2 regions of the Rhizobium sp. BK491 genome follow, and region 2 is predicted to be linked to the other one. Evidence: predicted binding sites of a transcription regulator. Region 2 holds the regulator's gene; the other holds the start of a gene.
The links. Region 2 encodes PhoB, which activates phosphate uptake and scavenging genes when phosphate is short. Its sites were predicted from a motif close to TGTCATNNANCTGTCAT; they were not measured.
Positions count from the first base shown of each region.

Region 1: a site for PhoB is predicted at 1,715-1,731, ahead of FHX05_RS07875 (inorganic phosphate transporter). Genes of this name have one in related genera too.

Region 1 covers NZ_JACIAR010000002.1:9,884-16,930, forward strand. The annotation lists gene FHX05_RS07875 (inorganic phosphate transporter) at 60-1,667, opposite strand; gene FHX05_RS30315 (hypothetical protein) at 1,908-2,216, shown strand; gene FHX05_RS07880 (hypothetical protein) at 2,330-2,956, opposite strand; gene FHX05_RS07885 (CbtA family protein) at 2,991-3,731, opposite strand; gene FHX05_RS07890 (CbtB-domain containing protein) at 3,744-3,953, opposite strand; cobalamin riboswitch at 4,012-4,084, opposite strand; gene FHX05_RS07895 (histidine phosphatase family protein) at 4,197-4,763, shown strand; gene FHX05_RS07900 (SURF1 family protein) at 4,798-5,562, opposite strand; gene cyoD (cytochrome o ubiquinol oxidase subunit IV) at 5,750-6,154, opposite strand; gene cyoC (cytochrome o ubiquinol oxidase subunit III) at 6,151-6,780, opposite strand; gene cyoB (cytochrome o ubiquinol oxidase subunit I) at 6,785-7,047, opposite strand, start outside.
Region 2 covers NZ_JACIAR010000002.1:411,705-418,751, forward strand. The annotation lists gene pstC (phosphate ABC transporter permease subunit PstC) at 1-779, shown strand, start outside; gene pstA (phosphate ABC transporter permease PstA) at 809-2,110, shown strand; gene pstB (phosphate ABC transporter ATP-binding protein PstB) at 2,125-2,940, shown strand; gene phoU (phosphate signaling complex protein PhoU) at 2,992-3,705, shown strand; gene phoB (phosphate regulon transcriptional regulator PhoB) at 3,737-4,420, shown strand; gene FHX05_RS09925 (GcrA family cell cycle regulator) at 4,510-5,046, opposite strand; gene FHX05_RS09930 (aspartate aminotransferase family protein) at 5,471-6,670, shown strand; gene argF (ornithine carbamoyltransferase) at 6,744-7,047, shown strand, end outside.

The DNA.
Region 1 (7,047 bases), 400 kb from region 2:
AAACAAAATGGCGCCCTCGTCAGGGCGCCACCGTCTTCAGGAATAGTCTCCGCTGTCGATCAGAAGACCTGGCGCAGCACGATGAACAGCACGAAGGCCAGTGTGATCGAGGCCGGCAGCGTCAGGATCCAGGCCATCAGCATGTTGCGCACCGTCGACCACTGCAGGCCGGAACCGTTTGCCGCCATGGTGCCGGCGACGCCGGAGGACAGGACGTGCGTCGTCGATACCGGCAGGCCGAGATGGTCGGCGGCGCCGATGGTCAGCATGGCGACGACTTCGGCGGCAGCACCCTGGCCATAGGTCAGATGCGTCTTGCCGATCTTTTCGCCGACGGTCACGACGATGCGTTTCCAGCCGACCATGGTGCCGAGGCCGAGCGCCAGCGCCACGGCAACCTTCACCCAGAGCGGGATGAACTTGGTCGCGTGATCGACGGCGGCGTGATAGTTGGTCACGGCCTTCAGGTCCTCGGCGCTCATCGGCAGCAGCTTCTGCTTGTCGATCAATTTCAGCGATTCACCGATCAGATAGATATCGTTACGAACGTTGCCGACGAGCCCGTTCGGCAGCTTCTCGACGCTTGGATAGGCCGCGATCTCAGCACTCGTGGCATGAATATATGCTTGGAGAGCTGGCGTCGTCGCATCCGTCCAGGTCTTGGTCTTTACGGCGCTGCTGACGGCGGCCTTCGGATCGGCCGGTGCGGCAACACCCGGCTTCACATATTTGCCGAGTACCGTCTCGACTTGCGTCGAGGCAGCTTTATAGGCTTCGAGATAGTTCACGTCGGGCGTCTTATTCAGCGCGAAGGCGGTCGGTACGAGGCCGATGAGGATGAGCATGATCAGGCCCATGCCCTTCTGGCCGTCATTCGAACCATGGGCGAAGCTCACGCCGGTGCAGGTGAAGATCAGCAGGCCGCGGATCCAGAGCGGAGGCGGTGCATTGCCCTTCGGCGCTTCGTAGAGCTCCTTGTTGCGGATCAGCACCTTGGCGACCAGCAGCAATATGGCGGCCATGGCAAAGCCGATGATCGGCGACAAGAGCAGCGACATGCCGACGCTGCTTGCCTGCGACCAGTCGACACCGCTGGTGGCGGAGCCGGCAGGTGCCAGGAACTGGTTGGCGAGGCCGACGCCGATGATCGAGCCGACAAGTGTATGTGAGCTCGAGGCCGGTAGGCCGAGATACCAGGTGCCGAGATTCCAGATGATGGCGGCGGTCAACAGGGCGAAGACCATCGCGAGACCGGAGCCGGAGCCGACCTGCAGGATGAGCTCGACCGGCAGCAGCGCCAGGATGCCGAAGGCGACGGCGCCGGAAGAAGTCAAAACACCGAGGAAGTTGAAGAAGCCCGACCAGATGACGGCGAACTCCGCCGGCAGCGAGCGGGTATAGATGACGGTGGCAACGGCGTTGGCGGTATCGTGGAAGCCGTTGACGAATTCGAAGCCGAGCGCGATCAGCAGCGCCAGCCCGAGTAATATCCACGGAACTGCGGCGGCCTCTGCAAGGTCGCTGCCGAGAGCGTAGGCGACATAGACGAGGCCGGCCAGGACGACGATGCCGAAGAGCGGCAAAAACCATTTTGCCGAGCTGCCTGCGCCATGAATCGGATGGTCGGCATTGCCGCCTTCCGCATTGTTTGAAACGAGGTCGACCATCCCGAACTCCCTTATTGCAATGGATATTGCCGGTGTAAGCCTCGTTCATGAAACTCTCGTGACGCGGGAACAGGCTGCGGCGAACTGCAAATGCGGGCAGTGGTAAGCCCGTTTGACTGCCGGCGGGTTCTCGGGCTGATCGTGATTTTGCCGCCAAAAGGCCATTTTCGGTTCAGCCGGCGTTCATACCTTCGGGGGTTAAATCCCCCGTGTAAGGGACTTGGATAGAGGGCCATTAACATGAGATCGTCCGTGATTGCCATTGCTGCCTTGTTCGGCAGCCTGGTTGTATCTTCGGCAGAGGCAATGCCTATCCCGGCCGTTGGGACAACGGCCTCAGTGCCGATTGTGAAAGTTGACTATGCCTGCGGTCGGGGCTGGCACCTGACGCGATGGGGCGAATGCCGCCCCAATCGCTGGGGTCCGCCGCCCCGGCGCTGGGGTTACTATAGGCTGCCACCGCCGCCGCCATGGGGTTGGCACGGCCATCGCCATCATCGCGATGGATGGGGCGACGGCCGCTGGCGCGATCGTCCGCACTACTGGTAAGATCAGAAGCACCGCCGCATCTTGCGGCGGTGTTTTATTGAGGGTAGTTCCGATAAAAATGTGCAGCGGTTTTGCGTCTGGAATCACGTAAAAACAAAAAGATAGAACGGTTCTTAAGGCTGAGCTTGCGGCCGTAACGCGCGCGCTCCGAGCCAGAGGCCTGCAAGAGCGAGCAGGCTGGCCGATAAGATCGCAGCAAGGCTTTTCGCATGGAGTGCGATGTCGGCAAGCTTTGGCCGGATGAGATCGGCCGTATTGAAGCTCTCGCCGCTGAATTTGCACAGGACGAGCGAGAGATTGTTGCGCACGAGTGTCGCGTCGATATCGGAGACGAGATCGTCGACCGATGCCTTCTCCACTTTCATGACGCGCATCTGCAGCAGCACCGCCTTCGCCGCGGCGAGGTAGGCATGGGAGCATTCGTTGAACGGGCTTTCCTCGTCGCTGACGCTGCCCGGCATCAGGCCCCATAGGCAATAAGCACGTTGGATCTGCGCAAAGTTCAAGAGACGGCGGAAGGTTTCGTCGGTATCCGATACGCTCTCGGCAATCGAGATGATCCGCCCGTAATAGGGAGCGATCACTGCCATCTCGCCATGGGTAAGACTGGGAATCGGGATGCCAGCCTGGCTGCCGGAGGAGCCGCCGCCATGCGCGGCAACCGAAGCCGGCCAACCCGCAACGATGAGACAGAAGATTGCAAACAGGACCCCGCCTGGATACGGGCGTCTCCCGCGCATGTTGTCATGCGCGGGATGCGATCTATTTACCACACTAAGCCCGGCGCAGGGCCGCATTGCCGTAGCGCGTCTGCGGCAACTGGCGTTCCGCCCAGGCTCCGAAGGCAAGGCCGAGCGTCGTCCAGAGGATGGCGTGCATGCCGAGCGAGGTGATGCGAAAACGCCAGAGTACGACGGCCGAGAATTGCTCGGGCACTTCGTTGATCGAGGGAAGCAGATATTGGATCAGCGCGATGAAGACGATGTAGCCGATGCCGGCAATGATCGCACCGTTCCAGGAACCATATCGCGCCGCCAGCCCGCGTCCGAAGCCCACGGCGACGATCATGCCGACGACGGAGGCAACGATCATGATGAAGAACAGTTCTGTTCTTGCGCCGATCGTATCAGGATTGCCGACGGCCGGCGGATTTGCCGGATACTTGATGTCGGGCACGAGCGAGATCGTCACGAAAGCGGCGAGCGCAAGCAGCGCCGCCGTGCCGCGCGCACCCAAGGGGCTGATGCGGCCGTAGACGAACGAGAAGACCAGCGCGAACAATCCGCCTATTGCGGTCGAAAAGATCACGCTGCCGGTGAAAAGGCCGATGCCCGCCTGGGTGGCGCGGCTGACGATTTCCGGTTCCGGTGCTTCGCCGGCTGCCTGCGCGGCCTTTTCTTCAAAGCCGATGGCCCAGTCGACCAGCGGTTCGCCGAAGATGTGGGCGAATGCAAAAACGAAAATACCGGCAAGGGCCCCGACGATCATGCCGCGGAGCAAAAGACGTCCAACCATGTGCTTAACCCCTTAGTGGCAGGGGAAGCCGAGAAGGTGACGGGCGTCATGCACGAACTCGTGCACATACATGCCCGAGATGAGCGAGGTCGCGCCTTCTTCTGCGCCGATGAAATAGATCGCGAGCAGCATCAGAAGGCCGGCGAAAATGGCCCAGGGCAGGATTTGGCCGAGCGGGATCGGCTGCGGAACTGCGGATGGGGCGAAAGTGGTGTCGGACATTGTATTTCCCTCGTTAAGAAAAGCGCGTTCCATTTGCGGAAGGGTTTTTGCGGGAAGGGTCTGGCTCTCGAGGGCGAAGTTTCCGTCATCGATTACAGTGGCGCGACCGCGCCGGGATTCCACCGGCTTCCACACCCGCAAGTGCAAGTTTATAGCTATCTGCCAATATGATTGTCAATCAAGCGCCACAGCGATGCGAAATCGCGACAAGAGCGCGGCAGGGGATGGAAACAGAGGAATCTTATGAAAACGCGTTTGAGCTGGATTTGTCATGGGGCGACGCAAGCCCATCGGAACGGCTGCTTTCCGGATGACGAACCCTTGGAGGCGAAGGCGGCTCAGCAGGCTCAATCCTTATCCTTCGGGCTCGGGGCAATCGACCGGGTTTGGGCGAGCCCGGCTTTGCGTGCCCGCCAGACCGCCACCGTCCTCGGCCTCGATGCTATCCCGGACGTCGCCCTGCGCGAATGCGATTATGGCGACTGGCGCGGGCAATCCCTTGCCGGACTGCATGAAAGGGATGCGGAGTCCCTGGCGCTCTGGATGACGGATACGTCGGTGGCGCCGCATGGGGGCGAAACCCTGTCGGCGGTCATGAAGCGTGTGGGCGAATGGATGGGGAATCACATCGACGATACCGGCCATATCGTCGTCATCACTCATGCGAGCGTCATTCGCGCTGCCATCCTGCAGGCCTTGCAGGCGCCGCCCGCAGCATTCTGGGCTGTTGATGTCGAGCCGTTCGGGATTGTCGAGATGACGAGCGACGGCCGACGCTGGCAGCTTCGCTTCCCGAAAATGACGATCTAAGGCCAATTCCAGCAAAAATGCGACGCTCCAGTCCTCAGCGGGCCGCTTTTGCCCGCTGCCTCTCGAAATAGACGAGATAGACGGCCAGCCCCAATGTCATGGCAGCCAGTCCATACCAGGTGATGGCATAGACGAGATGGCTGTTGTGGAAGGTGATCTGCGTCAGCCCGCCCACGGGCAATCCGCCGGGATTTTTCGCATCGTCGGCATCGATGAAGTAGGGCGCTACATTCTGCAGCCCCCGAGCCTCGGCGATGGCTGCCACGTCGCGTGAATACCAGCGCTCCTCCGCCGGCACGTTCGAACGCAGCAGCGTGCCTTTTGGCTCGCTCATCCGCAGCAGGCCGGTCACCGTAGTCTCCCCGGAAAGCTCGCCTTCGGCGCGCGTCGTCGGATTGCGCTTCTCTGTGGGAACGAAGCCGCGGTTGACGATGATGATCGTGCCGTTTGCAAGCTTCAGCGGCGTCAGCACCCAATAGCCCGCACCGAGCACAGTCGAGGCATAGACTTGCGCTTGCCTGTCGTTGAGGAAACTGCCGCTTGCCTGGACATGCTTGTATTCGGAGTTTTCGGCCGTGATATCGGCCCATTGCGCCGGGCCGGGTGCCTGAACCGCCGGCGCATGCACGCGCGCATCGACCCTGGCGATCAGATCCAGCTTCCAGTGCAGCCGCTTCACTTGCCAGGTGCCGAGGCCGATGAGAAGGGCGGTCAGGAGCAGAAGCAGCGATACCCAGATGATAAGGTTAAGCGTCGAGCGCGGCTTGCCCTGAGATGTGTTCGAGGAAATGTCGGTCATGGCGCGGGTCTCCGGGGACGCGCTGACGCATGATTTCGGGCGGTTCAATACTCTTCGCTGAAGATCATGCGCGGTCGGGAAGATTTGGCTGCGGCTTCCGGCATTTCAAGCATGCACTGCGCAGCATCCGGCGAATTCTCACGCCGGGAAGAGGGCGGGCCTTCGTTCGAAGGCCCGCCGCTCGAATTTACGGCATGTTGCGCATCATCTCGGGCGACATGGGCATCATGTTCGCGTTGAGGTGATGCATGACCCAGAGCGAGCCGGACAGCGCGATGATGACGATCACGATGGTGAAGATCAGCGCCATCATGTTCCAGCCGCCTTCCGAGCGGGTGTTCATGTGCAGGAAGTAGATCATGTGCACGACGATCTGGATCGCGCCGAGGATCATGACGATCGCTCCGGTGACGGCCGGATCGGAGATGACCTTGCCCATGACCAGCCAGAAGGGAATGGCGGTCAGGATGACGGAGAGGATGAACCCCGTCATGTAGCTCTTGAAGGTGCCGTGTGATGCCTCGTGGCCGCCATGATGATCGTGGCCGTGGGCGTCGCCGGATTGATGCGAATGGTTTGCGTTCGAGCTCATCCGAGAACTCCCATGAGGTAGACGAGGGAAAACACGCCGATCCAGACGACGTCGAGGAAGTGCCAGAACATAGAGAGGCACATCAGGCGGCGCTTGTTTTCCGGGATCAGTCCGTAGCGGCCGACCTGCACCATCAGCGTGATCAGCCAGACGATACCGGTGGTGACGTGCAGACCGTGCGTGCCGACCAGCGTGAAGAAGGCCGACAGGAAGGCGCTGCGCTGCGGGCCGGCACCGTCGAGGATCAGGTGATAGAACTCGTAAAGTTCGAAGAAGATGAAGAGGGCGCCGAAGATGCCGGTGATCGTCAGCCACATCAGCGTGCCCGACTTGTTGTCCTTCTCCATCGCCAGCATGGCGAAGCCATAGGTGATGGAGGAGAAGAGCAGCATCGCCGTGTTGAGGGCGACGAGCGGCAGCTCGAAGAGGTCGGCCGGAGAGGGGCCGGCCGCATAGCTGTGGCCGAGTACGGCGAAGGTGGCGAAGAGGACTGCGAAGATCAGGCAGTCGCTCATGATGTAGATCCAGAAGCCCAGCATGGTGCTGCCTTCCGGATGATGCTCCTCCTTCAGATAGAAGGCGGGTGTTTCGCCGTCCACGGGAGCTTGTGCAGAGTGGGTCGTCATAGTCTTACACCTGTCCTGCGAGCTGCTTCGTACGCTCGTTCTCGGTCTTCACGACCTCGTCGGCGGGAATGTGGTAGTCGCGCTTGTAGTTGAAGGTATGGCCGATCGTGATGACGATCATCGCGACGAAGGTGATGGCGGCGAGCCACCACATGTACCAGATCATCCCGAATGCAAAGCCGATGGAGAGCACGCCGAGGATGATGCCGGTGCCGGTGTTCTTCGGCATGTGGATCGGAATGAAGCCTTCGGTCGGCCTGACGTAGC
Region 2 (7,047 bases):
TCTGGGACCCGCGCTTCGCCGGCGCCGGCACGCAGACTTCAGGCACCTTCGGCCTGATCCCGCTGCTGGCGGGCACGATCTATATCGGGCTCGTTGCCATGCTGTTTGCTGTGCCCATCGGCCTGTTCGCGGCGATCTACATGGCCGAATACGCCTCGGCGCGCGTCCGCTCCATCGCCAAGCCGATGCTGGAGGTCCTGGCCGGCATCCCGACGATCGTCTACGGCTTCTTCGCTCTTGTCACCGTCGGCCCCTTCCTGCGCGATATTTCAGCCGAGATCGATGGCTTGATGACGGGCAACTATAGAAGTTTTATCGAGGCACAGAGCGTTTTGACGGCCGGCTTCGTCATGGGCATCATGCTTATCCCTTACGTTTCTTCGCTGTCGGACGATATCATCATGGCCGTGCCGCGCTCGTTGCGCGACGGCTCGCTCGGCCTTGGTGCCACCCGTTCCGAAACGGTCAAGCGCGTGCTCCTGCCGGCCGCCCTCCCGGGCATCGTCGGCGCGCTGCTGATGACCGCATCGCGGGCGATCGGTGAAACCATGATCGTGGTGCTGGCGGCCGGCGTGGCCGCGCGCATGCAACTCGATCCCTTCGAACCGATGACGACGGTCACCGTGAAGATCGTCAACCAGCTGACCGGCGATCTGGAGTTCACCTCGCCGCAGACGCTCGTCGCCTTTGCACTCGGGATCACGCTATTCTTCCTGACGCTGTGCCTCAACGTCTATGCGCTCTACATCGTCCGTCGATATAGGGAGCAATACGAATGAGCGACGTCGTATCCTCCTCTCAGCTCAACATGCCGCGCGGCCTGACGCCGGGTGCGTCGCTGCGTCGCGATATCGGCATCAGACGGCGCTATGCCGCCGAACGCCGCTTCCGCGCCTATGGGCTCACTGCCGTCATTTTCGGCCTTATCTTCCTCATCATCCTGATCTCCACCGTGGTCCGCACGGGTTATACCGCCTTCGTTCAGACCTCGATCAACCTGCCGATCGAATTCACCGAGAAGGTGATCGACCCCGCAGGCAAGCGCGCCAGCGATCCGAAGGTGCTGGTATCAGCCAACTACCCGGTATTGGTGCGCGACGCGCTGATGAAAGCCTTGAGCATCGATCCCGCCAATCGCGCGCTCGTTCGCGAGGCAACGGCGATGGTGTCGGACAGTGCCAGGATCGCGCTGCGCGACAAGGTCGTTGCCAATCCCTCGATGATAGGGACGACGCAGAACGTCACCTTTCTTGCCAGCTCCAATATCGATTCAGCCAACAAGGGCCAGATCGATCTGACAGTCGATGAGAAGGATCGCAAGATATCCGACCGCCAGGTCGCCTGGATGAAGCAACTCAGCGAAAGCGGCGCGCTTTACAAGGCCTTCAACAGCGGTCTCTTCCTGTCGGGCAACTCGAGCCGGCCCGAAGCCGCCGGGCTCGGCGTCGCTCTGATCGGCTCGTTCTACCTGATGCTGACCGTTCTCGTGCTTGCCTTGCCGGTCGGCGTCGCCGCCTCGATCTATCTGGAGGAGTTCGCGCCGAAGAACCGGCTGACGGACCTGATCGAGGTCAATATCAACAATCTCGCGGCCGTCCCATCGATCGTCTATGGCTTGCTGGGTCTCTCGGTCTTCATCAACATGATGGGTCTGCCGCGCTCGGCCTCGCTGGTCGGCGGTCTCGTGTTGAGCCTGATGACGCTGCCGATGATCATTATCGCCACACGCTCGGCGTTGCGGGCCGTGCCGCCGTCGATCCGCAGCGCAGCGCTCGGTCTTGGTGCATCGCGCATGCAGATGGTCTTCCATCACGTGTTGCCGCTTGCGATGCCCGGCATTCTGACGGGCACGATCCTCGGGCTTGCGCACGCGCTTGGCGAGACTGCGCCGCTGCTTCTGATCGGCATGGTCGCCTTCGTCGCCAACTATCCGGCATCGCCGCTCGATCCTTCGACGGCGCTGCCGGTGCAGATCTACATGTGGGCGAGCGAAGCCGAGCGTGCCTTCGTCGAAAGAACGTCCGGCGCCATCATCGTCCTGCTCTTCTTCCTCGTCGCGATGAACATCGGTGCCATCCTGCTGCGCCGCCGCTTCGAGCGGCGCTGGTAAGGGAGGGCCGGGGAATGAACATGATGACGGAAGCCGCAAGCGAAAGAGCCTTGGCCAAGAAGATGACCACGATCCCTTACAAGATGATCGGCCAGGACGTTTCTGTGTTCTACGGCGACAAGCGGGCGCTCTTCGACGTCAATCTGAAGATCCGCGCCAATACCGTCACGGCTTTGATCGGCCCTTCCGGTTGCGGCAAGTCCACCTTCCTGCGCTGCCTCAACCGCATGAACGATACGATCGAGACCTGCCGGGTCACCGGCAAAATCACGCTCGACGATCAGGATGTCTACGACGACAGCATCGACGTGGTGGAGTTGCGCGCCCGCGTCGGCATGGTCTTCCAGAAGCCCAACCCGTTCCCAAAGTCCATCTTTGAGAACGTCGCCTACGGCCCGCGCATCCATGGCCTGCATCGCTCAAAGGCCGATCTCGAGCATATCGTCGAGACCAGCCTGCAGAAGGCCGGTCTCTGGGGCGAGGTCAAGGATCGGCTCCATGATGCCGGCACGAGTCTATCGGGCGGTCAGCAGCAGCGTCTGTGCATCGCCCGCGCCGTCGCGGTCAGTCCGGAGGTCATCCTGATGGACGAGCCATGCTCGGCGCTCGATCCGATCGCGACCGCCAAGGTCGAGGATCTCATCCACGAGCTGCGGGAGAATTTCACCATCGTCATCGTGACGCATTCCATGCAGCAGGCAGCCCGCGTCTCGCAGCGTACCGCAATGTTCCATCTCGGCCATCTGGTCGAGGAGAACGACACCGATAAGATGTTCACCAATCCCGACGATTTCCGCACGCAGGATTACATCATGGGCCGTTTTGGTTGATGATGTCAGGCGCGCGGCTCATTTCACACAGTTCACCTTGAGGATAGAAAAATGGTCTCCACTCACATTCTCTCTGCCTATGACGAAGACCTGAAGTTCCTGACGCGCCGCATTGCTGAAATGGGCGGCCTGGCAGAGCAGATGGTTAGCGACAGCGTACGCGCGCTGGTCAATAGCGACGCTGCCCTGGCCCAGAAGGTCATCTCCGACGACGTCGTTCTCGACCATGCCGAGCGCGAAGTCGGCGACAAGGCGATCGTTACCATCGCCCGCCGTCAGCCGATGGCGGCGGACCTGCGTGAAATCATGGGCTCGATCCGCATCGCATCCGATCTGGAGCGCGTCGGCGATCTCGGCAAGAACACCGCAAAGCGCGTCATCGCCGTCCAGGGCACCGGTGTCCCGCGCCGTCTCGCCCGCGGCATCGAGCATCTCTCCGAACTGGCGCTGAGCCAGCTCAAGGAAGTTCTGGATGTCTACGCGACCCGCTCGCCGGACAAGGCCGTATCGATCCGCGAACGCGACGAGGAAATCGACGCCATGTACACCTCGCTCTTTCGCGAGATGCTGACCTACATGATGGAAGATCCGCGCAACATCACCACCTGCACGCATCTTCTCTTCTGCGCCAAGAACATCGAGCGCATCGGCGACCATGCCACCAACATCGCCGAGACGATCTATTACATGGCGACGGGCGCGCAGCCGGAAGGCGAGCGCCCGAAGGACGATACCGCCAATACCGTCGGCGCAGTGACCGAATAATCCGAAAGCGAAGAAAGGAGACCATAGGCGCATGGTTCCGAGAGTTGCTGTTGTAGAAGACGAGGAAGCGCTCAGCGTTCTGCTGCGCTACAATCTTGAGGCCGAAGGCTTCGAGGTAGACACGATCCTCAGAGGCGATGAGGCCGAGCTGCGTCTCCAGGAGCGCATCCCCGATCTCCTGATCCTCGACTGGATGCTGCCCGGCGTATCGGGCATCGAGCTCTGCCGCCGGCTGCGTATGCGGCCGGAGACGGAGCGCCTGCCGATCATCATGCTGACGGCCCGCGGCGAGGAAAGCGAGCGCGTGCGCGGGCTTTCGACCGGCGCGGACGATTATGTCGTCAAGCCGTTCTCTACGCCGGAGCTGATGGCTCGCGTCAAGGCGATGCTGCGGCGTGCCCGCCCGGAGGTTCTCTCCACAGTGCTGCGTTGCGGCGATATCGAGCTGGATCGCGAAACCCATCGCGTCCACCGCAAGAGCCGCGAAGTGCGGCTGGGGCCGACGGAATTCCGCCTGCTGGAGTTCCTGATGTCCTCGCCGGGCCGGGTCTTCTCGCGTTCGCAGCTGCTCGACGGCGTATGGGGTCACGATATCTACGTCGACGAACGCACGGTCGACGTCCATGTCGGCCGCCTGCGCAAGGCGCTCAATTTCTCCAATATGCAGGATGTCATTCGCACCGTTCGCGGCGCGGGCTACTCCATGGAGGCCTGAACGGCGATACCCGATCAGGCATCAACATAGCGGCGGAAACAGAAAACGGGCCTCAAGGGCCCGTTTCTTTATCTTAGTCATCAAGCCTCTCAGCCACGCGGCTGGGCCGGCCTACGCCGCTCATGCACCGGCTGGTAGGCCAGGCGCTGATGGTAGGTGCAGTAAGGCGATGAATCTGGGCTCTCGTTGCCGCAGAAATGGAAATCGTCCTTCAGCGGATCGCCGACCGGCCACTTGCAGGTGCGCTCCGTCAGTTCCGTCAGGCCGAGGCGGCGGGAGATCGGAACGACGACGTTCGATGCCGGGCGATACTGGATTTCGTTGACGGAATCGATCTCGATCTCTTCCTTCAGCATGGTTGCGCCCTGCTGGCGGGCAACCACCGTGCGGGTAGCAACGCGCGATCCGTAGGTCGCAGCGCGAGGTGCCGCTGCGCTGCGCTTCGGCGTGCGCGCTGCGGTTGTCGCGCCGCCCGCCTTCGCTCGGCCGGGGAGGTTCAGGCGATGCACCTTGCCGATGACGGCATTACGGCTCACGCCACCGAGCTGCGCAGCGATCTGGCTGGCGCTCAACCCTTCGGACCATAGCTTTTTCAGCTTCTCGACGCGTTCGTCTGTCCAATTCATGCCCTGTCTCCGCTGTCGCGTTTCCGATGGCAGAATCCCTCACCATTGCCTCGCATGGTATCGAGGCGCGAAACGCTCTAAAATTGTGGTGACTAGTTCCGCCGCATGCAGTCTAGCAATTGGTTTTTAACCTAGTGTGAGGCTGACTCCGTGACAAGAGTCGCGGGAATCTTGAGGAATCGATTTCGAGGTTTTCCCCAACTTGCTGTCCGGGCGTGGCATTTCTGCCATAGGCGCCGCCCGACGCATCTCTTTTGCCGGCAAGCGTTTTCTCGCACCTGCTAAAACGGCAGTTTTGTTGACATCGCGGTGCAAAACATCAATAGTGCCCAAGCCGCCGCAAGGCGGCATTTTTGATTTTTTCGGACCCGTTTCATCAAATGGAAGCGATCGGTCCTTAAAGTTGTGATCAGGAGATATGGCCATGGCCGAGACCACGCCGCTTTACGACACCTACTTGCGCGCTCCGCTGCGGTTCGAGCGAGGCGAGGGCGTCTGGCTGGTCACTGAGAATGGCGAACGCTACCTCGATTTCGCAGCCGGCGTCGCGGTCAATTCGCTCGGTCATGCTCATCCCCATCTTGTCGCCGAGCTGAAGGCGCAGGCCGACAAGGTCTGGCACCTGTCCAACCTCTATGAGGTGCCCGGCCAGGAGAAGCTGTCGAAGCGGCTGACGGAAGTGACCTTCGCCGACAAGGTTTTCTTCACCAATTCGGGCGCGGAGGCGCTGGAGTGCGCCATCAAGACTGCGCGGCGCTATCAATTCGCCAAGGGACATCCCGAGAAGTTCCATATCATCACCTTCGAAGGCGCCTTCCACGGCCGCACCATCGCAACGATCGCCGCCGGTGGCCAGGAAAAATATATCGAAGGTTTCGGCCCGAAGGCACCGGGCTTCGACCAGGTGCCCTTCGGTGATCTCGACGCCGTCCGCGCTGCCATTACCGATGCGACGGGCGCTATCCTGATAGAGCCGGTGCAGGGCGAGGGCGGTATCCGCCCGGCGACAAACGAATTCCTGCGCGGGCTGCGGGAGATCTGCGATGAGCACGGCCTGCTTTTGATCCTCGACGAAGTACAGTGTGGTGTCGGCCGTACCGGCAAGCTCTTTGCCCATGAATGGTCCGGTATCAAGCCTGACATCATGGCGGTCGCCAAGGGTATCGGCGGCGGTTTCCCGCTCGGTGCGTGCCTTGCGACGGCGGAAGCCGCTTCCGGCATGAAGGCCGGCACGCATGGCTCGACCTATGGCGGCAATCCGCTTGCCATGGCAGTCGGCAATGCGGTTCTCGATATCGTGCTTGCCGAAGGCTTCCTGCAGCATGTGCGCGATGTCTCGCTGGTCTTCCGCCAGGGGCTCGCCTCGCTCAAGGATCGTTTTCCTGACATCATCGAGGACGTTCGCGGTGAAGGCCTGATGCTCGGCATCAAAGCGGCCATTCCGCAGGCGGAACTGCTGCAGGCGATCCGTGCCGAGCATCTGCTCGGCGTTCCGGCCGGCGACAACGTCATCCGCCTGCTGCCGCCGCTGGTCGTCACTGCCGAGGAAGCACGCGAAGGTCTCGCCCGCCTGGAGCGCGCCGCCGAGCGCGCGCGCGCTGCCCGCACCAAGAAATCGGCTTGAATTCAACGCCCGCTGTCGGGGCGTTCCTGCCCCACGCGGGCGTTATTGTTTTTTCTGGAGCACAGGTAAGGACATGGCTTCTCCGAAACACTTTCTCGATCTCTCTGCCGTTCCGGCTGCCGATTTGCGCAACATCATCGATGACGCGATCGTCCGAAAGAGCGCGCAGAAGGCCGGCACGGCCGACAGGCCGCTTGCCGGCAAGATGCTGGCGATGATCTTCGAGAAGCCGTCCACCCGAACCCGTGTCTCCTTCGATGTCGGCATGCGGCAGCTCGGCGGCGAGACGCTGTTCCTCTCCGGCACCGAAATGCAGCTTGGCCGCGCCGAGACGATCGGCGATACGGCGAAAGTGCTGTCGCGCTATGTCGATGCGA